DNA from 4 places in the Dehalobacter sp. MCB1 genome. Region 3 is predicted to be linked to each of the others. Evidence: riboswitches for the same ligand, from Rfam matches in the RefSeq annotation. Region 3 holds a riboswitch; each other region holds the start of a gene.

Region 1 (7,374 bases), on a different contig from region 3:
CCAGTTTTCCGTCGAAAAAGCATAGACGGTCAGATATTGAATACCCAACCGGCTGCAAGCCTCTGTCATTCTCCTTAAATTTTCACAGCCTTCCTTGTGCCCATAGATTCTTGGCATCAGCCGTTTTTTTGCCCATCTGCCGTTCCCATCCATAATCATAGCAACATGGACAGGCATATCATTTTTATATTCCATCATCCTTGCCTCCACCAAAAAACAAAAGACCCTTATTGTTTATATCAATCATATCTTGCGATATCATTTTAAATATGCATTTTTTTGTTCAATTCCTTTATCATATTTTCTCCCTGAAAGATGAATATTGCTGACAGAAAGATAATACTGACCGCAACACATAGGATGGACGGGTAAGGCGTTTTTACCCCGTCAAGCAGAAGAGAAATGATTGGGATGATACCAAACAAACAATCCAACATGGCATAGGTAATATATTCCCTGATACTGAGCTTCATAATCTTTGCCGTTATATACATAACCAGTTCGGCCGACACGCATACAATCGGTATTAAATAATCCAATGACCAGCCCTTCCAGCCCGTCTGCCAGTCCCAAAAAACAGACAGCAATGACACAACGGCCACCTGCCAGATGATGGTTTTCGGTATATTATGCCCTTTCCGCACAACGACGATTAGTCCAATCCACATACTGATAAGTCCGAATATAACGAATATCGGCCAATTCCCAGCGGCAGGAAAAATCTTCTGAATAGTAACACTGGCTACTACTGCGGTAAAAGATATAAATACCAAAATCCGGATTGCCAGATGGCTCTCGTACGCTCGCGGTATATCGGGGAATATCTCTTCCCGGGCAAAGTCAGAGTTGGGCGTTAAAAGAGTGTTGCCGCATAATACGCATTTTTCTTCTCTTCCCCGGATGCGGATCCGGCACTCACTGCAATACTGCATTCGGCTTATCCTTTCCCTCAGATATTGGACGATATCTCAATCTCAATTTCAGCCTTTGAAAGCAGCCGAAAAAACGTTCTTTGGATATTGGTTTCCCGATATGGGGAGGAAATGCTCACGACCAATCTGTCACCGTAGGAGCACAAGGTCATCTGGGGCCTTCTGGCACTGATGCAGGCAGAAAACTGCCGGATAGCGGAATGAAGTTCCGTGGGCATGGATATCTTCCCAAGATTGGATACCGTTGATGTTGTTTGTCTTCGCGCTAAACCGGCAACAATCCGGAGAATGAGATCTTTTATTGGTAAGGGTATAATACGGGTAAGCAGGTTTTGTTCCATTGCCATATATTTATTTGACCGATTATTCAGATACTCCACTGTAATATACTTCTTAAAATGATCACTCACACTCTCAATCACAGTTTTCAAGTCATCAGTGTCCTTCTCATAGCTGTAACCAATATTAATGCAGCTGAAAAAATTTCTTGCCGTGACCGACTCGTAATATTGCCGCAGGTTGACCGGGACAGTCAAAATCACCGGATGGATCTTCTTTCGCGCATGCATATCCTTACCGATTGCGTAAATGTATAACGATGTGAGAAAGACTGTCAGCGTTGTATGATATTTATGGGCCTCATTCAAAACATTCTGGGTGGACATAGAACCTTCAATCAGATTTAATCTGTTATCGGCCCGTCTCACCCCGTGAATTTGATACGCCCTTACAGCTTTTGGGGTTTGCATTTTACTGTTCTTTTGACTGCCGCCGACAAAATATTTATCGAAGCTGTCATCCATAAGCCCACTTATTGAAGAATGATCATTGACGAGAATCGTATTCGCAAATTTTTCTTCATGTTTGAACATCAAATAGTAATATACGAGGGCTTGAAGAAAACGGACGGCCCCGGTGCCATCGGAAAGAGCGTGAAATACCTCAAGATTGATTCTGTTTTTATAATAAATCACCCGAAACAATAGGTTGTTTTTATGTCCCAGATAAATTGGCGCGCATACCGTGTCTGATTCGATCTGGACTTCCGGCCTGATATCGCTGGCTTCAAGATAATACCAGAATATTCCCGTTCTCATGACAGACCGATAGAGAGGGTAATCATCGATAGTCCTATCCAGCGCTTTCTGCAGAAATTCGGAGTCTACCGCTTCATACAATTCACAGACAAGCCGAAACACCTTGGGGTCTTTTACACTCCAGGTTGCCGGAAATATTTTTGAGGCATTTTCAAGGCTTGTCCATTCGATATCTTTTTGATGCTTCATATCCTTAATTCCATTTCAACGCTGTGCGTCATAATAAGAACCACTTGCCCGGATTCTCATCAGCCCATAGAAAATTACTTATGATTTATATTATACAAAAAACGTATGAGCGTGCTTTTATAGCTGTTTTTCAATACGATTCATTGTTGTCCCCGTTTGTGCTGCTACACAGACATATTACAGCCATACTGTGCGAAGAGCAAATATTTTCGAAAAAAGCCATTTCTTTACCCAATATTATTATATAAAAAGATAAAATATATATTTACCGGAAACGCCAATAATCATTTTTATCCAAAATACTATCATATGATTTTCGGGTATTTCATGGGTTTATCCTTGAAACATAATCGTTACCGCAAACCCGCCGACGAAACAAAGAAAGTTCGTTTATGGGCTAAGTCGCTCCACGCAGTAAAACCAAGCTATCATAAGGTTTGTATTTGCCAAGATAGTAAACGTCTGTTGCTTTTTACCCATGTGTTTATTATAATATGATTAATGAACGGTTGCAATGGTTATTCGAGAGAGCATGTGATGCTTATGCCACAATACGCGCTATATTTGTTTAGTATTTGATGGGGAGATATTATGAGCGATATACGCAATAATGACCGAGTGGATCGGCGCTGTATTAAAACGAGGAAAGCGATTAAACAAGTTTTTATTCGGCTTATGACAGAAAAAGATATCAGCGATATTACAATCAAAGAAATTGCGGACCAAGCAGATATCAACAGAAAGACTTTTTATTCCCATTATACAGATGTGAACGGGGTACTGGATGAAATAGAAAACGATATATTGGAACAACTTTGTGGAATAATTGAGAGCTTTGATATTCAGAAGGCCATCTATGACCCTTATCTGATCTTTAAGGAACTGACCAATATCATCAACGATGATTTCGACTTCTATAAATATTTCCTTCAATCCACGTCTGACAGCAGGTTACTGGAGAAAATAAAACATATACTGAAAAATAGGATTATCGAACTTGTGGGACCCGAAATAAATAATAAAAAAATGCTGCCATATGCAATTGAGTTCGCAGTATCCGGTATCCTATCCATATATAGAGAATGGTTCAATTCTGATCGGACGTATTCACTGGAAGAAGTGTCTGCTTTTGCAGGTTCATTGACTTTTAATGGATTATATGCGATTTTTAGATAAAGAAGCGGCATAATTAAACAATGGCGAAAAGTCTTCCAAGCGGCTTTTCGCCATTGTTTTTACATCCATGCGCGGATATCTTCTATAAAATAATTGAACGGAGGCAGTTACCTTGGGACGGTCTCCTTCGTTCTGTTTTCATAGCAAAGCGGTGGAACTAAACTGAATAGTAAAGCAATATTCATCTTTTTAGCGTAATCCTCATCATCTTCTTGTACGGGAAGCTTTATACCGCAGTATATTCAGAATAAAATGATGTAGATAAGGATGTCGTTCTGATCGGAACGACATCCTTTTTTGTCGTTTTTGCGATTTCCCTATAACTTTTCTATAACTAAACTATAACTTTTCTATAATATTTCCAGTATTCTTAAAGTGATAATAGGATAATTATAACCATCAACCTTATAGCAAATAGGTTCATATCTGGTTAGCTATGGCGTAGATGCAACATGGAACGCTGCACGATGGTAACAAAAAGCCATTGTTTCAGCATGGATTTAACGTCCTGTTTATGCAAGTAGTAGCTGTTTTTGCTATACTGGTGCTTCGTGAATACATTTTCAAAGCCACAAAATACTGGCGAGAACATAGGTACAAGCGGCACTTCTAAGAACAACCAAAGGTATAAATAGCTTGGATAACGAAAGAAAAAAGCAGTTGGACAAGCTCTATAGGCTTAGTCCGAAAGAAAGATATATTTTATTGCTTTTCTGCTGGCAGAGATTTTCTCTTAAACGAATTGCCAAAACAATAAGCCTGCCAGTGTTTATAACAAAAAAACGTCTTTATGCTGCGTTGAATAAGGCTGTGAATTCTTTGGAGGTGTGAGTATCGCAGCCGCTTGAACATAAATCAAAAATGAATAATCTTATGTTAAGGGCAAACCCGCCGAAAGGCGGGGACGCAAAGCCAAAGGGTCTACGACGCTTAAAAGCGTTATGATAGCCTGGTTGCCAAGTGTTGCATGCGGAAGCCTGCCCTTTTTTGGGCAGGCTTTTGTGCTGATGATCCATTTGCAACTTTTGATGGATGTTTTTTGTAATGGCTATTTAGGCCCCCGACTTTCGCCATTTGCTATGAGCGAAAGGGGTATCGGACATGTATTGTAACCAATCCCATAGGAGACTGAAATAAAGACGAAGGATTTCGTACATATTCATGTTTCCTTATAATTTCATACAAAAGTAAAAACCTGGTGATTTGCACTGTGCAAATTGCTGGGTTTTTTCTTTCGACTTTTTTCTTCCTATTTCGACCAGTTTCTACCAATCTTTTGGTTATACGGATTTACACAGTAGATACTGACCGTCCCCGTTGCCGCTCTCCTCCGCTCTCCATTTTTCGATTTCTAAAATTCGAAAAAATGGAGGACTATATCATGTCTGAGCAAAAAGAATACACCATTATTGTAAAAGGTAAACGAGTCCCAGTGACTCGAAAAGTATATAAAGCGTACTACAAGGAATACGAATATGCCCGGAATATCACCAGAAAGGCAAAGAAGCATGAGCTTTCCTTGGAAAAATTAAAGGAAGATGGCGTAAACCCCGCTTATATGTGTACTTCGCCATCTCCGGAGGACATGGTCATCCAAAAGGAAACCCAGGCTAAGCTACACAAAGCGTTATCTTCTTTGCCGAAGGACGAGCAGAAGCTCATTTATGAGTTCTTTTATAAGAAAAAGAGTGAGCGGGAGCTTGCGGCAGAAACCGGAATACCGCAGAAAACCATCAATGACCGGAAGCACCGTATCTTTGGCAAACTAAAAGAACTTATGGAAAAGTAAAAAAAATCCGCTCAATCCCCTCATTTCTTCCTTATAGAAGTGAGGGGATCTTTTTTCTTCCCCTCAAGGGTTCTTTGAAAATTGAATATCCGATGACCTGAATACGTTAGCTGACGGACCCAAAAAGGGAAAGCGACCCCGGAGGATGCGCCAAGACCACCTGTAAAAGGACAGATGAAACACGAAGCCACAATTTTTTGTTCATTCATTCCTGTTTCTTTTATCAAAGACGGCCAAATAAGGTGCAAAGCGGTACCCATCCGTCCGGAAAACAGCCGATGGCAAGCTGTTTCGCAATGATCCCGTCAGCCTATAATGATACTTCTGCCCAGTCACAGCCCCCCTTGACCGGGGGATCACGCAATGAGGGCAGCCGGCAGAGATCCTGGCGGGGGTGAGATTCCCATGATGCGGCTTAGCCGGCCGCAGTTCAGGCCGTCGCCCAAGGCTCGGGAAGTAGTGTCAAATAGAGCCATAAGCAGAAAAAACAAAGACTTAATGTCAGAAGCCATGAGGGTCGCCCAAAAGCAGGTGCGTCATGCGCCTAACTTCATTACAGGGCGGCCCTTATGTTTGTGCCATTAAAACATCTACAAACATAAGGAGGATTTACTTATGATGAACGCAGTAAAGGATACCGGAAAGAGCAAAGTAGTCACCATATCCGTCAGCGGACATCCAGTAACGATCAGCTTTGCTGATGAGTACAATCCGCATATTGCGAATATCGTAAAAAATGCGCTGATTGACTCCTATATTCGGAAAAACATCCCGCATTCTCTGGAGACGATGGCTTAATGGCGCGCTCCATAAAAAGCGGCCACAGTAATGAATACTGCGACCGCTTTTTGCTTTGCCCCGCTTGATTAAGTGTCTTTGCGCAGAATATCCAAATAGGCGCTGTAAGCAAAGATTCGCGTCCGGCTGGCTTTGTCTGTTTGTATCAAAATGCCCTTTTCCATGAGAACGGTCACGGCTCTTGAAACAGCGTTATAGGACAAACCGAGCGCTTCCGCGGTCTTCTTGATTTCGATGATCGGACTTGTTTCGAGATAGCGGAAGACCTTCAAGACGGTCTGCGTTGTTCTGTCCGGCGCACCGATCTGAGCAATACTCTTATCGTGCAGTTCTACCAGCCGGTCAATCGTCGTCACCGCATCCAACGCGGACTCGTGTATCGCCTGTAAAAAGAACTTGATCCATTGCTCATAATTGCCCTTATTGCGCACCTCGGTCATGCGGTCGTAATATTCGATCCTGTTCTTTTTGAGAAAATACGAGATGTAGAGTGCCGGTGTGGTCAAAACCCCTTTCTCCATCAAAAACAAGGTGATCAGCAGCCTGCCCACTCTGCCGTTGCCATCCAAGAACGGATGGATCGTTTCAAACTGATAATGGATCAGCCCCGCACGAATCAGAGTGTCGAGGTCGTCGTCAGCATTGAGATATTTCTCCAAGTCCGACATGGCGTCCTGCATATCATCGGGCGAGGGCGGGATATACCTGGCGTTGCTTAATGTACTCCCTATGCCGCCAATCCAATTCTGCGATGTACGAAATTCGCCAGGACTTTTTTCCTGCCCCCTTACGCCCTGCATTAAAACCGCATGCGTCTCCTTCAGGAGTCGATTGCACAGCGGCAGCTCCTTCAGCCTTTTGATCGCAAACTCGGTCGCCTTGATATAATTGATGACATCCGCGACATTGCGATTGACGTTTTCATCGAGCATTGGGTTCAGGACATCATCAAGCGTTGCCTGTGTGCCCTCTATCTGTGAGGACAACAATGCTTCCTTCCGAACATACATAGTGACGAACAAATCCACATTGGGAATTCTCATGGCGATGCCGGCTAACAGAGTGATTTGATTATTGGCCTTTACGAGCAGTTCAACCGCCTCATTATCCAGCGTGATCGTTGGGACGGGTGGCAAGGCCGCAGGCACAAAGGATTTATATGCCATATCCCCGGACAAATTGTTTTTAAGAGTTCCGGATCTTTTCTCCATCTTAGCTCACTCCTTTAAGTGAAATAACTGTACATATTATAACTCTTTTATTTCCTCTAATCAAGAGTTGGTGAAATATATCCGTTTATATTATGCTCATTATTTCATCAAATTATAATAACGAGAAATATGGAGGGAGAAAAATTCGCCTTTATTTCATCGGAATTCTCGCTTTTGTATAG
Region 2 (7,374 bases), on a different contig from region 3:
GACAATATCAAACGGGCGATTAATTATTTCAGAGCGCATAAAGAAGTCAGAGATGTACTTTTGTCAGGAGGGGACGCCTTATGCCTCTCTGATGAAAGGCTGGAAGCAATCATAAGATCAATACGAGAAATCAAACATGTGGAAATAATACGGATAGGCACAAGAACACCAGTTGTCATGCCTCAGAGAATTACCGATACGCTCTGCGAAATGCTGAAAAAATATCATCCAATTTGGCTGAATACTCACTTTAACCACCCCAAGGAACTGACAGTTGAGGCTCGCATGGCATGTGAGAAATTGGCGGATGCCGGAATTCCTCTGGGCAACCAGTCTGTACTTTTAAAAGGCATTAATGATTGCCCCTATATAATGCGTGATTTGGTTCAAAAACTGGTAAGCTCCAGAATCAGACCATATTACCTTTATCAGTGCGACCTTTCAGAAGGAATAGAGCATTTCAGAACTCCGGTTTCTGTAGGGATTGAAATCATAGAAATGCTGCGTGGACATACCTCGGGTCTAGCTATTCCACAGTTTGTTGTGGATGCGCCTGGAGGCGGGGGGAAGATCCCGGTCAATCCACAATACTTGATTTCATATTCCCCTGAAAAGATCATTCTTAGAAATTATGAAGGTGTAATTTGCACGTATAGCGAGCCTCGGGATAAAACGCACCAGTGCCGAAAATGCGGCACGTGCAGTAAATTCAAGAATAAAGAATACCGGGGATTAGAAAAGTTATATAGAGATGAACAAGTGTGCTTGATTCCAAGTAGAAACGTAAGACTCAATAAGAGGGAGGACTTCCATGAATATAGATCAAGACGAATGTAAAAATTTATATACTAACTTTTCGGGTGTGGACATGTACGTGGATTATCGCAATAAAAGGCTTAAAATATTGAGTCATTCTCTTTTGTCAGAGTTAATAATCAAAGAGATAATTGATTATTCCAAAAAAGAAAATCTGGGTAAGATTATTGCGAATTGTTATAAACAAGATCTTAGTATCTTTAAGGAATGTGGGTTTGTAGCAGAGGGGGGTATCGACGGTTTTTTTCAGGGAGAGGATGCAACTTGTATATCCCTTTTTCTTGATACAAAGCGCAAAAATTCACTCTATGAGGAGAAAGAAAACAGAATTATCGATTATTGTGTTAAGAATACCAATAAATTTGAGCTGACTAAGAATAAAAACTATACGATAAGGCAGGCCGTGCCGGACGATATTCCCCAGATGGTTCAGCTTTTTCAAACGGTATTTGAAACCTATCCAACTCCTATTTTTAGCAGAGAGTATCTTCAAGAAGTCATGCGGGATGATGTCTTGTTTATGGTGGCGGAAGAGGAAGGGAAAATTATTAGTATTGCTTCGGTGGTTCTAGACAAAGAGAACATGAATGCTGAAATAACTGATTGCGCCACTTATCCAAAGTATAGAGGCAGAAATATATTAAGCGAATTGATATTCCAACTGGAAACACACTTGAAACGTAATGGCTTTGCTACAGCATATAGCCTTTCAAGAGCTAACAATCTTGGGATCAACAGGTCTTTAAGCAAGCTGGGGTATATGTATCGGGGTAGACTAATCAACAACTGCCATATTTGCGGGGGTTTTGAAGATATGAATATTTGGGTAAAAACTTTAAAATAGTAAAATACTATTTTGTAAGTCAAGGGGAAGAAGATTTTTGAGAGATAGCCTGATTTGCTAAAGGATTATATTAAAAAACAAATACTTAAGGTAAATACCTGGACAATTCAGCATAAAGTGGATATATTCAGGGTATTCAAAAGAATAATTTTTTGTTATAATATAAAAACTTAAGCAAAAATAACAATATATAGTTGTACAGGTTGGTGCAAACTTCGTGAAAGTGAAGGACGCTAAAGCTATGGGTCTAAGGCTGCTTGTAAGTTGCTATGATTGCCAGGCTGCAAGTAATATGAACTTCTTGGGGGGGAGTAGTTCCGTTTTGGAGTACTCTCTTTTTTATATCTTTAATTTTCACTTGGGAGGATAGTACATATGAAACAAATGGGCATCAGACAAGCATTCAGAGCAAATTTTCTGGGTCACGCTCCGGACTGGTACAAAAGAACAATTCTTGCTTTTCTGGTGTTGAACCCTATTTTGATGGTTACCGCCGGTATGTACGTTACCGGGTGGGTGTTGATTGTCGAATTTATTTTTACCCTGGCAATGGCGTTAAAATGTTATCCGCTTCCTGCCGGTGGGCTTCTGGCGATCGAAGCCGTTGTGCTCGGACTTACTAACCCTCATATGGTCTATCACGAGGTTGAAATGAACCTGCCGGTTATTCTTCTTCTGATGTTCATGGTTGCCGGGATCTATTTTATGAAAGAAGGTCTTGTGTACCTGTTTTCCAAGCTCCTTACTAAAGTACACTCTAAAGTCGCGCTTTCATTCCTGTTCGCTGTACTGGGTGCGGTTCTTTCTGCGTTTTTGGACGCGCTGACCGTAACGGCAGTGATTATCGCCGTGGCCTATGGTTTCTATAGCATCTTCCACAAGTTTGCTTCCAGCGAAAAAGTATACGAAACGTATGACATTAATCACGACCATAGTGTTGATGACAAACTTCATGAAGACCTGGACGAGTTTCGTGGTTTTCTGCGTAATCTTATGATGCATGGTGCTGTGGGCACTGCGCTGGGCGGAGCAATAACACTGGTTGGTGAACCGCAGAACCTGTTGATTGGCTCCATTATGCAATGGGACTTCGTAGATTTCTTTATACAATGTGCCCCTGTGTCTATCTCGGTATTGATCGTTGGTCTTCTGACCACCATTATCCTTGAAGTTACTAAGTTCTGGGGGTACGGCTACCAGCTTCCGGAATCTGTGAGAAAGGTTATGGAAGATGATGTAAAAGCCAAAGATGCTGCCAGGAATATGCGCGGACGTGTGCGCCTGATTGTAATGGCTTTGTGCGGCGTTCTGCTGATCTTCTCCCTGGCACTACACCTGGCGGAAGTAGGTATTATTGGTCTGATGATTATTATCCTGCTTACTGCTTTCAACGGGGTTACTGAAGAAAAGCGCATCGGTCATGCGTTTGAAGAAGCATTGCCGTTTACTGCGCTGCTGGTTGTATTTTTTGCTGTCGTTGCGGTTATTCATGACCAGCATTTGTTTACGCCGATTATTCAATGGGTGCTGAACATGGAAGGGCAGAACCAGCTTGTGGCTTTCTTTGCGGCCAACGGTGTCCTTTCGGCAATCAGTGACAATGTTTTTGTGGCTACGGTATATATGACTGAAACACAGCAAGCGTTTGAAGCCGGGGCCATTGCGGTGGAGCAGTACAACAAGCTGGCAGTTGCCATCAACATGGGTACAAATATCCCTTCCGTTGCCACACCAAACGGTCAGGCGGCGTTTCTGTTCCTCTTGACTTCTGCTCTAGCACCGCTGATTCGCCTGTCTTACGCTGAGATGGTAAAACTGGCTCTGCCATACGCCGTCGTTATGACTGCAACAGGTTTACTGGCAACAATGTACCTGTTATAACACTTGAGAATATCAGATTACAAGGGTTTAAGCATTACTGATCTTTTAGTATCTCGACTTTCGGTGACCTTATATACGATGAGAAAGATTGTCCGTTGTTAATACTGAGGTTGTCACACTTTTAAGCCTGGCCACATATCCTACGAGTGAAGTTAGCCCCAAGGAGTGTGGATATCATGACTGATCCAGTAACCGATATCATCAACGGACGCACGCCGCATGTCATCGCGGCTGAAATTAATATGATCAAATACCAGACTGAGAGGATCTACCTTGCCGCCGCTGTCGAGATTGGCAGGCGGCTGACGGAAGCCAAGGCCCTGCTTAAGCATGGAGAATGGGGCAAGTGGCTGGAGGAGTCGGTCGATTTCTCCCAGAGCAGAGCCAATAAACTGATGCGTATCTTCACAGAGTACGGAGCAGGACAGCTTACCTCCTCAAATTCGGATTCGAATCCGAATTTAAACTACAGTCAGGCGGTGCTTCTTTTAGGTATCCCAAAGGAGGAACGAGCGCAATTCATCGTCGATCTGGATATCGAAGGCATGACCAATCAGGAACTCAGGCAAGCGGTCAAGGAACGGACACAAGCCAGGCAAGAAAAAGACCAAGCCTTACAGGAAAAAGACCTGGCCCTGCAGGAGAACACGGATCTCCAGAAAACAGTGGAAGACCAAAGCGGTATCATCACCGGGCTGACTGCGGAACTCGCCAATCTAAAGGTCCAATTGGAGAACGTCAAAACGTCCAAAGAAGAACTCGCTAAAACGGCCAGGCAGCTGAATGATGCGCTGGAATCCCTCCAAAAAAGCTCAGCCGCCAAGGGCTACGAGCGGATGAAGACGAACTTTATTAATACGTCGCTCAAAGTCAGGGCCAACCATATCGCCTTCCTCTGTGAAAACATGGATCAAACCATCAAGGAAGTCAAGCATAAGCTGCTCCAGATCGCCCCTAATGACAAGGAGACGTATATCATTTATAAGAATAAAATTTACGATCTTCTGGATAGGTGGCTTAAAGATGAGACGTGGAACAGGCAAGCTTGCCCCATCAGAGATACACAGTAAGAAGTGGTAGATGATGAAGGGCCGGAAAAACGCGGCGGACGCTGTCGTTGTTTTCCGGCTTATTGTTGCCGCGTAATGAGAAAAATGCGTTACAGTTCGTTCTAAGTTAATTCTGTTCTCCCCTCAAAATAAGTACACCTTTCGGATAATGCGCCTGCATCCAGTCCAAACCGTTTTTATCTGTGAGCCGCTGTGTATGAGCTTTATAGGCATCATACCAGTCCTGATGATTCGTGCTGGCGTATTTGATATCCTCACTGCCGAGGATCTTTCGGCACAGGATCTCCATCACACTTCCCTTTAAGCCTGTCTGCCCGCCTTTTGCAAATTCGGAAAATAGGTAAGGCAGTGCTTGTTCATCCATGGCCAGAATGATATTGTACTCTGCCTGATGCGCTTTGATATAATCATAGGGATTGGAGGAAGGTAACGGTGATGACATGATTTTCTCCAAGCACAGCTCAATCTGCTTAGCTTTGTTGACCGCCGTATTTCCTTCATTTCCAAGACTGAAGTACACATACTCCAGACGTGTAAGCAATTCCTTCAGCAAATCGGCACTTTCGGCATATACGCGTACATCTCTCTGCATGATTTGCTCGATTCTGCTTCTTAAGTAAGTCGTGCTATATCCTTCATATTTTCCCGCGCTGTCGGTAAATTTTATGTTAATGACTTCAACATTATCGACTAGGCTGAACAACAGGATGGCATTGCGCCCAAACACATCACCGATCATTCCGTTTTCCGCAGAAATCGCTGAATCGTCGTTGATCCGGTACTGAATGGTTAGACCATACGGCGCGGTCGACGTCTGCAATTCGACTTTATCCCGTACGACCCCTTTCGGCAAAGGCATCGCGTCAATCAGTGCGATAACCTTGCTCGCATTGCCTACATACGGTGTTTTGTTGGCCAGTAATTTATCTACTGCATAACCAGCGTATGTTTCCTGTCCTGCAGCCGTGTCATTGACCGGGTTTGCCACAAATCCAATCATCAACGCTACAATCATAACAACTGCCGCCGTACCAATCCAAACACCGGGTTTTCTGTAATGGATCACATTTTTAATTCTCTCTTTAATATTGTTTGCACCGAAAGCTAAAGGGGTAGCCTGCCAGAAGCTGTTCTTCTGAACTGCCAACGCCAGCAGGGAATTGGAATAATCTTCTTTGATCTCTTGTCCCTTGTTTCTGATAACCGTTTCATCGCAGGACATTTCCATGTCCTTAACCATCAGCGCAAAGCAGAACCACATCAACGGATTAAACCAATGGATGATCAGAACCAGAAATGCCGCCGGTTTGATCAGATAATCGCGTCTCTTAATATGTACCGTTTCGTGCGCCAGTACATAGGGTAATTCCCGGGGCGAAATGCCTGCAGGCAAATAAATTCTCGGTCTCCTAAAACCAAAAACAAACGGTGTGCTGATTTGATCTGTCTCATAAATATCCGGTAAAGAAGCATCCAGCAGCGTAGCCGTTTTGATCTTCCCTGCAATTTTAAAATAGGAAAAAATATTCCAAATCAGCAGCACCATAACCCCGGCCATCCAGACCATACTGCCAAGCAACATCATCATAGAAAGCGGACTTACATCCATTGCAGCGACCAGAGGCAGCGTGCTGCCAACTGAGCTGTTTACTGTACCGTTTATTGCATCATTTATGTTCCCAAGGCCTGCCATCACCAGCACCTCAGGTAAGGCATCAGGCTGCATAGCGGGTTTAATAACGTTTAAGAAACTAAAAACTGAGGTAAATGAACCAGGACAAACCAGTCTGAAGAAAACCGCCAGCCATAACAAATAAGAGAAGATTTTCGGTGCCCTTTTCAGAAGCTGCCGAATCAGGATCACACCCAGAGCCACGTAGGAAGCTGTCATGCTCATACCGACAACAGTGCTGAATACTGTCATCAAGCTGTTCATTGCATCGCCTCCTCAATAATTCGTTTTAGTTCTTCAGCTTCCTTAGCCGTGAGCTTTTTCCGATCAAGGAATGCTGTTAAAAATTGCGGCAGAGAACCTTCAAAGTTTTTTTCAATTAAAGATTGGCTCTCATACTTCTGCGCTTCTTCCTTTTTAATACGTGAAGTGACTACAGTATCCGTGTTGTCTAAAATGCCCCGTTCACATAGCTTTCGCAAAACCGTGTAAGTGGTTGACTTCTTCCAGCCCAGTCTTTCCAAAGAAAGCCTTACAAGCTCAGTCGAATTCACCGGTTCCTTTTCCCAGACGATACTGACAAATTTATACTCCGCATCAAATAATTTATAGTTTTCCATGATAGCCCCCAAGGTTTATCTTAATAGACCTATTTGTAAGTTTATTCTAATAGACCTCAGTTGTCAACAGAAAATCTGCGGTACTTCAGGACCCTGAAAATTTTGTTCGAGGACAACCGATCAAAGCCTGATATATTTTGTTGCTACTGATTGCACAAACGCACTGTCATGCTCCACAAACAGCAGGGTCGGCCGGCATCTTACAATAAGGTCCTCAATCTGCATTCGGGACAGGACGTCAATATAGTTCAGCGGTTCATCCCAGATATACAGATGGGCCTGCTCGCAGAGACTTTTGGCCAGGAGCACCTTTTTCTTCTGCCCTGCGCTGAACATACGCATATCTTTTGCAAACTGAATACCTGAGAAATCGAGCTTGTGCAGAATGGTTAGAAGGCGGCTCTCCTCGATCTGGTGCTCCTCGGCAAAACTGCGCAGACTGCCCTGCAAGTAAGCGGTGTCCTGTGAAAT
Region 3 (7,374 bases):
ATGCCCCGATCCTTTTGACCTTCAAAGGTTCCTTAGATGCTGCTGTAAAAGCTAAAATCGCAGCTCTCGGTGCAACCAAGGTTTATGTTGTCGGTGCTATTTCCGATGCTGTTGCTGCTGAAGTTGATGCCATGGCTGGTGTTACTGTTGAAACATTGAAAGGCGCTGGCCGTCAGGCTACTGCTGCTGCGATCAATGCTAAATTGACCAGCCCTGCAGGTACTTTTGTAGTTGGCTATGATGCTATTCCTGACGCTTTGTCAGTTGCATCCTATGCTGCTAGAAACAAATTTGCGATTGTTCTGGCTAGCCAGGATGGAAGCGTTGCCAGTTCCAGTCTCGTTGGCGCTACCAAGTACATTGTTGGTGGTACTACTAAAGTTGATGACATCGCTGGCGTAACCCGTATTGCTGGTGCTGATCGTTTTGCAACCAATAATGAAGTTGCTAAAGCCCTCACCTTCACCTATGACAGAATTTATATTGCCAACGGCTTGTCCTGTGTTGATGCTCTGTCTGTTGCTCCCTTAGCAGCTAAATACAATGCTTTCGTAGCTCTGGCAAGTAGCAGTGATGTTGCTGCAGCTGCTACAGTAAATGCTAAGCTTTCTGCTACCAGTAAAGTTATTGCTGTTGGTGGAAGTACTGCTGTATCTAATACTGTTGTAGGTATTGTTATTTACGGCGGATTAGCAGTAAAATCAGTAAGCTCAATAAACGCTACTCAAATACAAATCGTATTTAATAAAGTAGTTGACAAAGCAACTTTATTTGCAGATGGTGTAAGTGGTGCATTCGTAGCTAATACTGTAGCTATTAATACATTAGATACTATCGCTTCAGGTGCTTTAACAGGCAAATTAAGCGATGATGGCTTAACCTTAACAGTAACTGCTACAAATGCTCTTTCCAAACGCTATGATGTTGTTGTTGATCTTATTAAAGCTAAAACTGGTGAAACAATTACAAAGTATACCCAAATGTATACTTTTGCAGCAGATACTACTGCCCCAACGATTGTTTCAACAACTAAAGTTTCTTCTAGCGTTTACAAAGTGATTTTCTCTGAACCAATGAAAACTTTAGGAACTGTAACTTATACTTTTGCTGATAACACTGCTGCTGTTGTTGCTACTGACTTTGCAGCTGGCAAATCAGAAGTTCTCTTTACAATTGATGCTGGTGTTGCTGTTGGTAAAGTCATTACTGCACAGTTCATCGGTGCACAGGACCAAAATAATAATATTCTTGCAACTAATCCTGCTACTACCACATTCACTAAGGGTGCTCTTGACGGTACCAAACCTACACTTGTTTCCATTACTCAAACAGGAGCGATAACATTTAATGTTAAGTTTTCTGAAGAGTTAGCAGCGAATCCGACTGTAGCTATTGTTGGAAATGCAACCACAAAAACTGAAAAAGATACATCTGATGCAACGAACTACAAAATTACTGTAACTAATCCTCTTGAAGGAGCAACAGTTGTGGGCGTAACTGCTTTCACAGACTTAAGTGGTGAAGCTGGAGACAACACATCAAGAGTAATAAGTTTTGTAAAAGATATTGCTAGCCCTAAAGTTACTTCTACTGCAGTTGTTGCTGACACTGCTGATGGAAAACAGTATCTTGAAATTACTTTTGATAGAGATGTAACTGTTGTTGGCGGTTCTACAGTTGATGCTGTTGGTTCCTATGTTAAAGACTATGTAACCACTAACATTGACCCTGCAGCTGTAGCTGTAGCTTATAAGAATGTTGACAATAAGAGGCTTGTTCGTGTAGCTTTAGCTAACCTTGTTGCTGGAGCTGATACCAAAGCTGCTGTCTACACTGTAGATTTAGCGTTTGCAAACCTAAATAGTACTGCTGGAATAGCTGCTGATGCTGTTAAGGCTGTATCCTTCACCCGTGGTGAAGATGGTGTTGGTGCTAGTACAGCTAAAGTTGCTGTAGTAGCAGGTACTGTAAAACAAGGTGTTGATAACAATAAGGTTGAAGTAGTTTTTGATAAAGCAGTTGATGGGGCTTCCGCTACTGCTGTTAATAACTATTCTGTTGCTGGTGCTGTAGTACAATCAGTCACTCTGTTAGCAGTTGGAGCGGATACTCCTGCAGGAACAGTTACCGCTGCTACTGAACAGGCTGTTGTTCTTAACCTGCAAGCTGGCTCAAACCTGTTCACAGGTCTCCGTAATATCACTATTACCAATGTTAAAGCATTAGGTTCTTCTGTAGCCATTGATGCATACACTGGTACTGTAAATATCAAAGAAAACGTTGTTCCGACAATCACCTCTGCGAAGTTAACTGCATTAAATAAAGTTACGTTAACTTTCTCAGAAAAAGTTGATACACTTGCAGTAGACACTGATTTCGAACTTTACATCGGTGGATCCAAATTAGCTGCAAATGATCTAGTTTCTACGGCTGCTGGAGATGATGTAACTACTGTAGTTCTGACATTAGAAGCAGATGTTACAGCAGCAAATATTGCTTCTGGATTAACACTTAAAGCTATCTCTGGTACTATCAATATTGTTGATACAGCAGGCAATAAAATTTCTGTACCATCTACAGGTGTTACAGTAACCCAATAATTGCTAACCAATTCTAATATAGATGTTAGAAAACTGATAGCAACTTTTAAGGAGTCGACTCAAAAGAATTTTGAGCTCGGCTCCTTTTTAGTGTGCCACGCATAGCGGTTAACTGTAAGGTAAGCGTCTAATGACAAGGTGTATATTTCCATGGGACTTTTTTTCGACAGTTCCGAATATTGACGAAACAGCCTGCACGAAGTATGATGGTTGTTAGAATCAGATGTCAATACTTCTTGGAGGAATCTTAATGCGTTCGAGAAAGTTAATAATCATGACCTTAATAGCATTCTTGGGACTTTTATTTCCAGTACAAGCATTTGCTGATACCGTGGCAACACTTGATTTTGATAAAATTGAATCATTGATGAATGCCAGAAATCCGATAATTTCTGAAAATATGAGTACATATACTAATGCTGTAAATGGAAAGACACAGGGAATTGCTGCAATGGATGCACTTCTGGCTCAATGGAGCGCGGTGAACGCAGCTTATGGCGGGGGCACCGGCGCAAACCCACAATATGAGGCTGCTATCAGCTATTTGCTTGCTGCTCAAAAAGCTGCTCTTGATCAGCAAAAATCGTCCTATACATCCATCAATACGACAAACACGCTATTAAATATTGAAAAAGGGAACAATACACTGATCTGGAGTATGGAGATGCTGTATATCTCCTATAATGCGATCGGTTACCAGTTGGACGATTTAATGGTGAAGAAGTCTTTGGCTGAACGGCAGGTAAAGATATTAAAACTACAGCAGAAACTTGGGATGGTAACTCAGCTGACTGTCGATGAGGCAGAAAATAGTCTCCTGGCACTTGAATCAGCGGTACAGAACCTGAAAGAGGCTAAGGAGTCCATTCTCCAGCAGTTTAATTTAAATCTTAACCAGGATTATGATTGTGTACTTACGGTTAATGATGTTCCTAATGTAACGAAAGACCAGATTGCCGGCATAGACGTCGATAAGGATTATCTGGATGCCAAGGGCAAAAGCTATGATTATATTCTGGATTCCTACTCGCTTGATTCCGAACGGAAGTTTAAAAACAATTTCTATAGGGCCTATCAAACTGTTCTGGACAAACAGCAAGCCTTGGATGTCGAAACCAAAAAGATGGCAACAGCCGAAAGCAAATGGAAGATTGCCCAGCTCAAATACAAATTGGGAATGATTTCGGAAATCCAGTTTGAAACAGAAAGAAGCACGTATATGAGTCAGCAGACAACGACCGAGATTGCGAAAGATACAGTGATGCAGGCTTATCGCCAGTACGAGTGGGCTAAGAGAGGATTGATTGTATCTTCGAGTACAGGTGCATAAATTCAATGTATATGTCTAAGAAGTGTCAGTAAGACACTTCTTAATTTCAGGAAGGACTAATTGAGCATAAAGGACGGTGGGACAGCGATGAAGGGCAAAGTATATAAGGTTTTGGTGTTAGCGGCAGCATTTATACTCCTGGTTACGTTTACGTTGCCCTTACCGATTTCTTTGAAAAACATATTGACGGAGGATACATCTTCAAAAAATATGTCTTCTGGGGAAAAGGCACCGATCACTACGGCAGTCTCGGCTCAGGAAGATCTTAGCACGTTGTCGGATGCTAAATCAAAACCACAGGAGCAGATTACATCAAAGACAATAGATCAGGCAACCGAAGAATCAATCGATTCTTCAGAGGCAGACAGCAAAACGCTTAAACAAGCAGTAGTACAAGTCCCGGAAACGATATCAGAAACGCCGAAAAGCTCTAAAACAAGCGTACCACAAACAAGCTCTTCAGAAGAAGCCAATCCTAATCCACCCGAACCTGCGGCCAGCCCCAGCACCAACTCCGAAATCCAACAAATGCTGGCTCTGATTAATTCTGAACGCTCCAAAGCCGGAATTTCTTCGCTTGAGCTTAACCCGAAGCTGACAAATGCCGCGCAGCTGAAAGCGGAAGATATGGTCAGTAACAATTATTTTTCCCATATATCGCCTACCTGGGGATCCACTTTCACGCTGCTTCACAGCTTAGGTATTACATACAGCAGTGCTGCAGAAAACCTCGCAGGAGACAGTTCGGTTGAAGCTGCTCATCTTGACCTGATGAATTCGGAGGGGCATAGAGACAATATCGTGGATGCCTCCTATGCTTCAGTCGGCATCGGCATCTCAAAAAGCCCGGTGTACGGTTATGTGTTTGTACAGATCTTTACAGACTGATCGGATAGATATCAAAAATAATTGTATAAATTTCGAATCATTTTCTGAGACTAAAGTCTCATTTTTTGTACCCCATTGGTCTGAAAAAGGACCCAAAACAATTGAACTTTTAAAGTAGCTATACTATAATGACCTCAGCCAAAACGATAATGGCAAATCTGTCGAAAGACAGAGACGCAAAGCCACGGGTCTAAGGCCGAAAGGTTATGACAGCCGGGTTACCGAAAGGGGTAAATAGAATGATCCATAAAAAGATTCTGGTTTCGATTCTCTGTGTCCTTTTAATTATTGCGGTCGCACCTTCTTGTGTTTTTGCTGAAACAACAACCGGCGAAAGCACGGTCACTGGGGAAATCTTAGCAAGTACTCCCAACACGACCGTAGATCCTACTACTGTAGATCCAACCGCCACAGATCCAACAGATGAAGCAGCTGTTGAAGATGAAGCCGGTGTAACACCGGACAGCTGGCTCTATTCAATCGAACAGATGATTGAAAATGTCCAGGTTGCTGTAACTTTCTCTGATGAAGGAAAAGCGGAACTGCTGGTTGAGTTTGCCAATGAAAGACTGGCCGAAGCGGAAATCATGTCCGAAGAGAACCAGCTTGATTTGATGGAGCAGGTTCTGAGAGCATATTCAGATACTATTAAAAAAGCAAACTTTCAGGTGCAACAAATCATTGAAGATACCGAAGCAGCTGAAGGAACTGAAACCGATGGTGCAGATAATAATGCTGTAAATGAAGAAGCTGTAGCAACTTCTACGGAAGAAACAACTACTGATGAGACAGCCACGGATGAAACGGCGGCAGTTGACACAGAAGAAAATACCGTCATCAGCAATCTACTTGCCAGCATTGAACTTGTCCAAAGTGATGCCGACAAGATCGTCCTTAAAATCACCGGCGGTCTGACAGAAGAACAGGCTGAAATCATGCAGAATATTATCCAAGCCGAAGTCCAGAATACCATTGCGATTAAAGCCTATGTAGCCGCGAAAGAAGCCTATGCAGAAGCTGTGCAGGAATTTACGGCAGCCAAGGCAGAATTGGGACAAGCCCGTGCTTCAGGTGATGAGGCTGCCATTGCAGCTGCCCTGGAAAAAGTCGGGCAGGCTGAACAGTACAAAAACGACATGCAGGAGCTTAGGAAAGATATTCAGAAAATCAAAGTAGAGACGAACAAAGAAACGAAGGAAGCCTTGAAAGAGCAAGCCAAAATTATGAAGGAATACAAGAAAACCATTAGGGAACAAGCCGTGAGCGACCAGGAAGATAGCCTGGAAGCAGGGGACGAACAGGATCCAACAGTTGCAGACGATCAGAATGCCACAGCCGATGGCCAGTCTACTTCGGATGAAACAACAGTGGATGCACAGGCCGTTCAGAACACGGTCATAAATACCTCTTCAAATAACGGGCATAACGATAAAGGGCAAGGAAAAAGATAGGACTTTATATTTTCGATAACTGAGAATCATTCAAATCACATTAAATACCTCCTTAGAAGAAACAGACAGCTATCAGGCAGATAAAGTGCCAGGGCTGTCTGTTTTGTGGTTTACATCTTTTATGCCGGTACTGCCCGCTTACACTTGCGGAGGATCATAAAGGTCATTGGTCGTGGTTTCAATGACCTTTATATCCTTTACCCCTGTAAGGGCACCGTTTGTCGTGAGGAATATCCCGCTTGCTATAAGCGAGTTCATAACGTCCATGGCTTCAGTTAGCAGGATATCCTCTCGCGGTTGGGGAACCGTTAGGGAAAACGTGTTCCCTCCGGTGGTCGCGAAAGTTAATCTTGCTGTTCGGTTGGTGGTCACAGCCAATTGAATCACCTCCTTGACGCCTGAAATTGCCCTCCGCTTTACGCTTCGTTTGTCAATTCATCCGTTCTTCTGAAGTAAACGTCAAGCAGCGTATATTCCGACAGATCGAAGATGGCGTGAGCCGCCTCATAGACAGCTTGATTCGAAGCATTGTAAACAATATTGTTAAGGGTTCGCTGTTTGGTTATCGGAGCACCGGAGGTGCTGACTCCGGTCTGATAAACCAATACCAGAGCGGCGCCGGATGGCGCTGAAACAACGGCCATTCCCATCATCTCCTTTCCCTTTTATTGGACAGCTTACGGCTGTCTTGTACATACTATGCTTGGCTTGTCCAAAGGTTCCCAAAAAAAATCAGGAACTAAATCTAAGCGGCTTCTTGGGGGGCGGCCACTCTTTAATCGTCTCTGCCATGTATTCAATCAGCCGGTTGGCTTCTTTTCTTTTTTCTTCTTTCAGGTTCGGATCGATATGCGCCAGATTGGTGAGCGCTGTCGTCAGATCGAAGAAGGTATCGGCGATTGTTTTGCAGCAAGTGTCGCATTTTTCTACATGCTTGATGTGAGCGTCGGGGTCATGTTCGGTTTTAAGGTTGTGGGTCGGCAGGGCGGGTTGACCGGTAGAGAAGGCTTCTGCATTGACATTTTCCGGATTCGTTGGCCTTGACGCAGCCTTAGCCTGCTCATTTTTTAATTCGGAGATGGTGCTGTCGATCGTCTCCAGCCCT
Region 4 (7,374 bases), on a different contig from region 3:
GCAAAAATATAAGCTGTCTACGTTTTGCGCGCCTCCAACCATTTACCGTTTCCTGCTGGAAAACGAATTGGAAAAATATGACCTGTCTTCAATTGTCCACTGCTCCACAGCCGGGGAACCTTTGAATCCGGATGTCTTTAACAGATTTAAAAGTCTGACCGGCTTAAGCATTTTAAATGGATTTGGTCAGACTGAGACAACGGTATTGGTCGCGAACTTTGAATGGCTGGATATTTATCCGGGAGCGATGGGCAAACCGAATCCGGCCTATAAGATCGATGTGGTTGATGAAAACGGAGCTCCATGTCCTCCAGGCGTTGAAGGGGAACTGGTCATCCGCGAGGCTGATTCCAATAAGCCTGCCGGGTTGTTCTGCGGGTACTACAGGGATGAAACTGGAACCAAAAAAGTATGGTATGACGATACTTACCACACAGGGGATATGGCCTACTGGGACGAACACGGCTTTTTATGGTTTGTTGGCCGCAATGATGATGTTATTAAGGCGTCCGGCTACAGGATCAGTCCTTTTGAAGTTGAAAGCGCGCTGATTGAACATCCCGCTGTCGTAGAGTGTGCTGTAACCGGCGCCCCGGATGCCGTCAGGGGAACGGTCGTTAAAGCAACTGTTGTGCTGGCCAAAGGCTATACGGCTTCCGAAACGTTAAAAAAAGAGATCCAGGACTATGTCAAAAAGGTGACGGCTCCATACAAATACCCGAGGATACTTGAATTTGTCGACGAGCTGCCGAAGACGATCGGCGGCAAGATCAAACGCGCCCAGATCCGTCGCGAAGATACGGAAAAGTTTCAGGGATAAAGAATAACTTTTAACATATACCTATCAATCATTGAATATTGTGATGATGCACCCCACATTATCGTGGGGTGATTTTATGCCTTGAAAAGTGGTGAGATTTTCATGTAAAATGAACTATAAATAATCAATAGGATAAATGTCAATTTGAAAGTAATGATGGATATATGTTGTTGCTGAAGAAAGGATAAACTGATGTTTCCGAGCGATTTGAACTATAGAATGCCTGCGGAATGGGATAGACACGAACGTACCTTTATTTCGTGGCCAGTTCGGGCATCAATGTGCCACCCCGAAGACTACGAGGCTGTTTGCGAGGGCTATACCGACATTATTCGAGCTATCGGGGAATTTGAACCCGTCACCGTGCTGGTAAACCCCGACGAACGATCTCTGCTCGAAGGCCGCTTTCGGAACAGGCAGATTGAGCTCCTGCCGTTGGCGCACAATGATGCCTGGCTTCGGGATAACGGGCCGACGTTTATCGTCAATGATCGGGGAGATACAGCCGGCATCAACTGGCACTTCAATGCCTGGGGCGGCAAATACCCGGACTGGGATCTGGACAACCAGGTCGCACCGCAAATATTGAAGCACCTTGGACTAAAACCGTTTGATGCGCCCCTGATTATGGAAGGCGGCTCGCTGCACGTGGACGGAGATGGTACACTCTTGACAACGGCCGAATGTCTGCTCAATCCGAACCGTAACCCTGATTTTTCCCGGGAACATATTTTGGAACTATTGAAGAAATATTTGAGTATCCACAAAGTCATCTGGCTGGAAAAAGGCTTATACGGGGATGAAACAGACGGTCATGTTGACAATATCGCTTGTTTTGCTTCGCCTGGCAAAATCGTGATTCAGATCTGTGACGACCCTTGCGATCCGAATTATGCGATTACCCGGGAAAACCTCGCGGTGTTAAACCAGGAAACGGACGCCAAAGGAAGAACCTTTGAAATCATCCCAATACAACAGCCTCCCGCCGTATTTGCCGACGGTAAACGCCTGACGTTGAGTTATTTAAACTTTTACTTTGTTAACGGCGGAATTATTTTACCTGTATTTGGGGGCCAGGCTGCCGAAACCGATGCCCTGGCTATTCGGACCCTGAGCGGGATTTTTCCGGAAAGACGGATCCGCACCATTGATGGAATGGCAATTATTGGGGAAGGCGGCAATGTTCACTGTACCACCCAGCAGATGCCTGCGGTAGATCTATAAAAATAATAGGCAGTAGGGAAGGAATTTAACGATGAGAAACGTCAAAGTGGCAGCAACACAAATGCGCTGCACCAGTAACGTTGAAGAAAATATTGCCGGGGCAGAGACACTGGTCAGGGAGGCAGCGGCCCGAGGAGCCCAGATTATCCTGTTGCAGGAACTGTTCGAGACCCCATATTTCTGTCAGAAAGAAAAATCAGATTATTACGGATATGCGAAAGAGCTAGAAAATAATCAGGCGGTCAGGCATTTCCGGCAAATCGCCAGAGAGCTGGAAGTCGTCCTGCCAATCAGTTTCTATGAGAAGAGAAACTATGCGCGCTACAATACAATTGCCATGATTGATGCCGACGGTGAGATCCTCGGCAAATACAGAAAAAGCCATATCCCTGACGGGCCGGGCTATGAGGAAAAATTCTATTTTAACCCCGGTGACACAGGCTTTAAAGTCTGGCAAACGCGCTACGCCAAGATTGGGGTCGGCGTCTGTTGGGATCAATGGTACCCGGAAGCTGCCCGCTGCATGACCCTGATGGGGGCAGAGATCCTGTTATATCCGACGGCCATCGGTTCAGAACCGCTGGACCAGACGATTGATTCCAAAGACCATTGGCAGGCCTGCATGCTCGGCCACGCTGCCGCGAACCTGATCCCCGTGGTCGCTTCCAATCGGATCGGCGTCGAGGAAGATGAAGATTCCAGGATTACCTTTTACGGTTCCTCCTTTATTGCCGGACCACTTGGCAAAAGAATTGCGGAAGCAGGGCGTACTGAGGAAACTGTACTGGTGGCTGAGTTTGACCTCGATCAGCTTGAGGTCCAGCGCCTGGAGTGGGGAATCTTCCGGGACCGTCGGCCTGATTTATATGGGATTATTGCTTCCTATGACGGAGAACTAATAGACTGATTCGTAAATTAAATAATTATACAATAATTGATTATTCATACATTTATTGACAGATTTCGTGTATTTTACTATAATTAAATCAAATCAAATGATCCTTAGGCAAACCTGTTGAAAAGCAGGGACGCAAAGCTACGAGTCTAAGTGCTGAAGCATATTGACAGTCGGGTTGCACACAGAAGATGAAAACCGCGGCTGCTTTGGCCGCGATTTTTTTTGAGGGAGGATCTACATGACAGCCGATTCCATCGTTGCAGCCAGTATTTCGATTACCTTGGTCTTGTTAATATCTTACGGATTTTTATATTTTTCCGAAAAGAAACATTATTTCTTAGCATGGAGTCTTTCTGTCTTAACGCTGATGATAACCTATCTTTCCAGAACTGCATTGCTGGAAACCAACAGCCCGTCCGTGGTGCTTCAGATTATCAACTATGCCTCTTCGATCGCAGGGTACTGGCTGGTATTCAAGGGTACGCAGTTGTTTTTTAGCAGAAGCTATCCGGTGTTCTGGGATATCGGCACGGGCTTTCTGATCCTTGCTTTTATATGTATTGCTGTTCAGGGAATCCCGACAACCGCTCTTTTACTTCTGTCTGTTGTCTGGATCATTGCATTATTGTCCAAAGCCGCTATGACATGCTTAAAAGCAAAAACACCGCAAGGCCCGATCCGAATAATACTTGGCTATACCTATATTTTTTGGGCCTTATCGATTTTACTTTATCCGTTGTGCAAATTAATTAACGTTATTCCACCGTCTGTAGGTTATTTAGTTGCCGGTGTTGTTGGTCTACTTGCTTATCTCAATATGCAGGCCCTGTATTTTCAAAGCATCCGGGAGGAGCTTGAAAGCAAAGAAGCAAATATCAGAAAACTTGTCATTTATGATAAATTAACCGGGGCCTACAGTCGTACCTATTTTGAAAATACGTTGGAAGATTTCCTGGATAAAACCCTCATGCCTGCAGCATTGGTCATGGGGGATTTTAATGGTCTGAAACTAATCAACGACACCTTTGGTCATGAAAAAGGGGATGAATTACTTGCGGACGGGGTCAGAATTATGCAGGAGACCATTGGCCCGGAAAATGTGATTATCCGATGGGGCGGGGACGAGTTTATCATTATCATGCCTGGTGTGCCGCTTGATCAGGCTGGCGTGCTTTTAAACAATGTCAAGGATAACTTAAAAATCTCCCGCCCGAAAACAGTACCGATCGATATCTCGTTTGGCTCGACGTTTTTTGAGAACAGGGAACAGCCCTTGGCAGAAATGATCAACCAGGCTGAGGAAAAAATGTATAGCAACAAACTGAATGAAAGCAAGAAAACCCGCCTTGCGATCATCGAGTTCCTGGAAAAACTGCTCTGGGAAAAAGATTATCAGACGGAAGCCCATGTCATGAGGCTGAAAAGTCTGGTCAGTAAATTTGGCAGTCAGATCGGCTTATCCGCAAGGGAAATCGTTGAACTGGTCCAGGTTGCGATGCTGCATGATATCGGCAAGATTGGCGTTCCGGGGGAAATCTTAAAAAAACAAGGTGACTTGACCCCGGAAGAATGGAGCATCATGAAAAAACATTCTGAAATCGGCTATCGGATTACGCAGTCTTCCAGGGAATTAGCGCATGTCTCGGAAGCCGTTCTCGGTCATCATGAATGGTGGAATGGGAAAGGTTACCCGCAGGGGCTGAAAGAAGATGAAATTCCGCTATTCTCGAGGATTGTATCCATTGTGGATTCCTACGATGTGATCACGCATGAAAGGCCTTATAAACGGGCCATGGACCCGTATAGTGCACTTGTTGAAATCAATAAATGCGCCGGCAAACAGTTTGATCCGTATCTGGTTACTGTTTTTAATAAGATTATGCAGGAATCCCTTGTTGTGAATGATAGGTAGCTGCCAAAAGGCGAAGAGGAATATAAATAAATACTTGGAGTGATATACTTATAGTAACGTTAACCTTATGAAATAGAGTTATTGGAGGAAAACAACATGATTTTAACAACGACACCGTCCGTAGAAGGACGCAGGATCACCGAATACTACGGGGTGATTACCGGAGAAGCCATTATGGGGGCCAATATTGTCCGCGATATTTTTGCGAGTATCACCGACGTAATCGGTGGACGTTCCGGAACGTATGAAGGCAAGCTGCAGGAGGCCCGCAATATTGCGTTGAGAGAAATGGAAGACCGGGCGTTCCAGATGGGCGCCAACGCCGTAGTCGGTATCGATCTGGATTATGAAGTTATCGGAGCCAACGGCAGTATGTTGATGGTCAGTGCTTCCGGGACCGCCGTAAGAGTAGAATAATCCCGAAATATTCAAAAGATACCCGCGAGCTCTGTACCAGCGGGTATCTTTCTGCTAGGCTAAGGGTATTGGAGTCTCTCAACCAAAGGATTAAATAAAAACCATTTATTAATATCTTCATCATAGTTTGTACTGTAAGCAGTACGTAGTAACAATACTTCGGGATACGCGAGATTTTCTACAACATACATGCAAAAGCCAGATAAAGACTGGAGGCAGTGATAGATGAACGCTATAGATGATGAGAAAACGAAATGTCTAATCATTCACGGGTTTGGTGGCGGGGTACACGAAGTGAAGCCTTTGGCCGAATATTTGACTGCTCTTGGTTATGATGTTATTTGTCCTATATTAAAAGGCCATTCAACAACCAGACATGAAATGAAAAAAGCAACTTATCTGGACTGGATAGATTCTGCTGAACGTGAACTTTTAAGATTAAAAGAAATTGGGGATGAAATTCTGCTGATAGGGTTCTCCATGGGAGGGCTGATTGCATTTAATCTTGCTTGTAAACATGATATTAAGGCCATTGTGACAATCAATACGCCCATCTTCTATTGGAACATATACCAAGTGTTTCGTAATATTGCGGATGACGTCAAGAACAAGAAGCCTAACCACATCAAGAGGTATTTACAAGCAAAAAAGATCTCACCGTTTTTGTCTATGATCCAATTCTTATTATTATTGCACCAAACGAAGCCAAAATTAAAGAAAATAAATTGTCCAATCTTAATTATTCAGGCTGAAGATGATGATACTGTAAGAAGAAAGAGTGTGGATTATATCAATAAACATGTGTCTTCGGATAGGAAAAAGATTAGATATTTCCAAAAAGGTGGTCATTTGATCCTTCTAAGTCCGATGGCCGAACAGGTAATGATATGTGTTGAAGATTTTTTACAAGACAAATAAGTTGAGCTTTATTTCGTAAAGCTGTACAAATGTATTGCAAAACGGTTCCTATGATGCGTTTTTCTTATAACCTTTAAATAAATAATAGCGAAACAGTAGTCCTAGCGTAATCCCAAACACAATTGAACCGATCATTTCTGAATAATAATCATTAATAGGTCTATGCGGAATAAAGTTACGCCCTTCAATAAGCCACATGAAAATGACTTCTAATGTTAACCAGTTTAATAAACTAATGCCGATACTTTTGACTATAAAATAGTCATGATCTAAGAATTTAAGTGCGTAGTAAAAAACAAGAGATAATACACAACCTAATATGATGGAATATATCGCTCCGAGGATATCATTAGGCCTGTCCAGTGTTATCATAAAGCTAGTGAGCTGATATACACTATACTTGGCAAATCCAAAGGTCATTAGAATTCTTGTCACGATTTCATAGGGAATCGTGGATAAAGCTCCCATAAACATAGCTAAAGTGGGTTTATCGTATTTCATCTTTCGTACTACCTTTATATCATAATATTCAAGACTAGTATTCCCAACATAAACATTTTTACAATTCTTTTTTTGCAATTCCTATGATAAGTTTGAGCAAGCCCATGCCCGCTGCAGTCGGGGCAGGGCCTTTATTTATACTGTCATGGGATAAAATATAAAATTCGACAAAACATTCTATTATTCACTGAAGGAATATGGCGCTATTTGAAGAATTTTCCTTATAAATGATCAAGCTGAAGGGAATTCATCAGAATGAATGGAAACTTTGACAAAGACTACTTTCAGTAAGACAAATGGTAAATTTTTTTATTATGAAAGGGGTTTTCAGGATGAACTATGAAGGTATTGCCAATTTTGTTCACGAGTGCGTCAAAAATCCCAAATTGCTAACCCAGGCTGACCAGCAGAGTAAAAATATCGTAAAACCCACTGAACTTCCTGTTATTCAAAATGTTTTTTCAAGGGGTAAGGTATCCGGGGGCGCCATTGCCATTGAAGTCAGTCCGCTTATTCAGTGGGCATAGAATAAATGAATTTTCAGCTTGATCAAAACATCTTTGCAGAAATTAATAGGATTATGGAAGCAACGAAACTTAGTGCTGAAATGTGTCAAATGATTCAAAATTCATTGAATGCAGACAGTAGTACGGGTGAATTATTTAAATGGGCCTATTTAACCAC

The links. Region 3 has a riboswitch for cyclic di-GMP ahead of A7K50_RS09390 (DUF5667 domain-containing protein). Riboswitches for the same ligand answer to the same signal wherever they lie in the genome.
Region 1: another riboswitch for cyclic di-GMP. It lies ahead of A7K50_RS13570 (sigma-70 family RNA polymerase sigma factor); the one in region 3 lies ahead of A7K50_RS09390 (DUF5667 domain-containing protein).
Region 2: another riboswitch for cyclic di-GMP. It lies ahead of nhaB (sodium/proton antiporter NhaB); the one in region 3 lies ahead of A7K50_RS09390 (DUF5667 domain-containing protein).
Region 4: another riboswitch for cyclic di-GMP. It lies ahead of A7K50_RS06475 (diguanylate cyclase); the one in region 3 lies ahead of A7K50_RS09390 (DUF5667 domain-containing protein).

Annotation. Positions count from the first base shown of each region.
Region 1 covers NZ_LXPC01000018.1:91,472-98,845, forward strand. The annotation lists gene A7K50_RS13545 (isoprenyl transferase) at 1-198, opposite strand, end outside; gene A7K50_RS13550 (DUF6320 domain-containing protein) at 264-932, opposite strand; gene A7K50_RS13555 (hypothetical protein) at 950-2,218, opposite strand; gene A7K50_RS13560 (TetR/AcrR family transcriptional regulator) at 2,810-3,394, shown strand; cyclic di-GMP riboswitch class I at 4,266-4,355, shown strand; gene A7K50_RS13570 (sigma-70 family RNA polymerase sigma factor) at 4,776-5,183, shown strand; gene A7K50_RS13580 (hypothetical protein) at 5,799-5,981, shown strand; gene A7K50_RS13585 (Fic family protein) at 6,050-7,192, opposite strand.
Region 2 covers NZ_LXPC01000001.1:158,157-165,530, forward strand. The annotation lists gene ablA (lysine 2,3-aminomutase) at 1-837, shown strand, start outside; gene ablB (putative beta-lysine N-acetyltransferase) at 812-1,660, shown strand; cyclic di-GMP riboswitch class I at 1,858-1,949, shown strand; gene nhaB (sodium/proton antiporter NhaB) at 2,036-3,541, shown strand; gene A7K50_RS00760 (DUF3102 domain-containing protein) at 3,718-4,611, shown strand; gene A7K50_RS00765 (M56 family metallopeptidase) at 4,718-6,547, opposite strand; gene A7K50_RS00770 (BlaI/MecI/CopY family transcriptional regulator) at 6,544-6,903, opposite strand; gene abc-f (ribosomal protection-like ABC-F family protein) at 7,024-7,374, opposite strand, start outside.
Region 3 covers NZ_LXPC01000012.1:336,935-344,308, forward strand. The annotation lists gene A7K50_RS09375 (cell wall-binding repeat-containing protein) at 1-2,600, shown strand, start outside; gene A7K50_RS09380 (TolC family protein) at 2,851-3,930, shown strand; gene A7K50_RS14350 (CAP domain-containing protein) at 3,991-4,818, shown strand; cyclic di-GMP riboswitch class I at 4,960-5,044, shown strand; gene A7K50_RS09390 (DUF5667 domain-containing protein) at 5,025-6,269, shown strand; gene A7K50_RS09395 (DUF2922 domain-containing protein) at 6,408-6,647, opposite strand; gene A7K50_RS09400 (DUF1659 domain-containing protein) at 6,686-6,913, opposite strand; gene A7K50_RS09405 (DUF3102 domain-containing protein) at 7,002-7,374, opposite strand, start outside.
Region 4 covers NZ_LXPC01000010.1:16,950-24,323, forward strand. The annotation lists gene A7K50_RS06460 (AMP-binding protein) at 1-820, shown strand, start outside; gene A7K50_RS06465 (agmatine deiminase family protein) at 1,013-2,044, shown strand; gene aguB (N-carbamoylputrescine amidase) at 2,076-2,951, shown strand; cyclic di-GMP riboswitch class I at 3,040-3,125, shown strand; gene A7K50_RS06475 (diguanylate cyclase) at 3,181-4,854, shown strand; gene A7K50_RS06480 (heavy metal-binding domain-containing protein) at 4,951-5,271, shown strand; gene A7K50_RS06485 (alpha/beta fold hydrolase) at 5,497-6,189, shown strand; gene A7K50_RS06490 (hypothetical protein) at 6,238-6,690, opposite strand; gene A7K50_RS06495 (hypothetical protein) at 7,023-7,217, shown strand; gene A7K50_RS06500 (polyprenyl synthetase family protein) at 7,223-7,374, shown strand, end outside.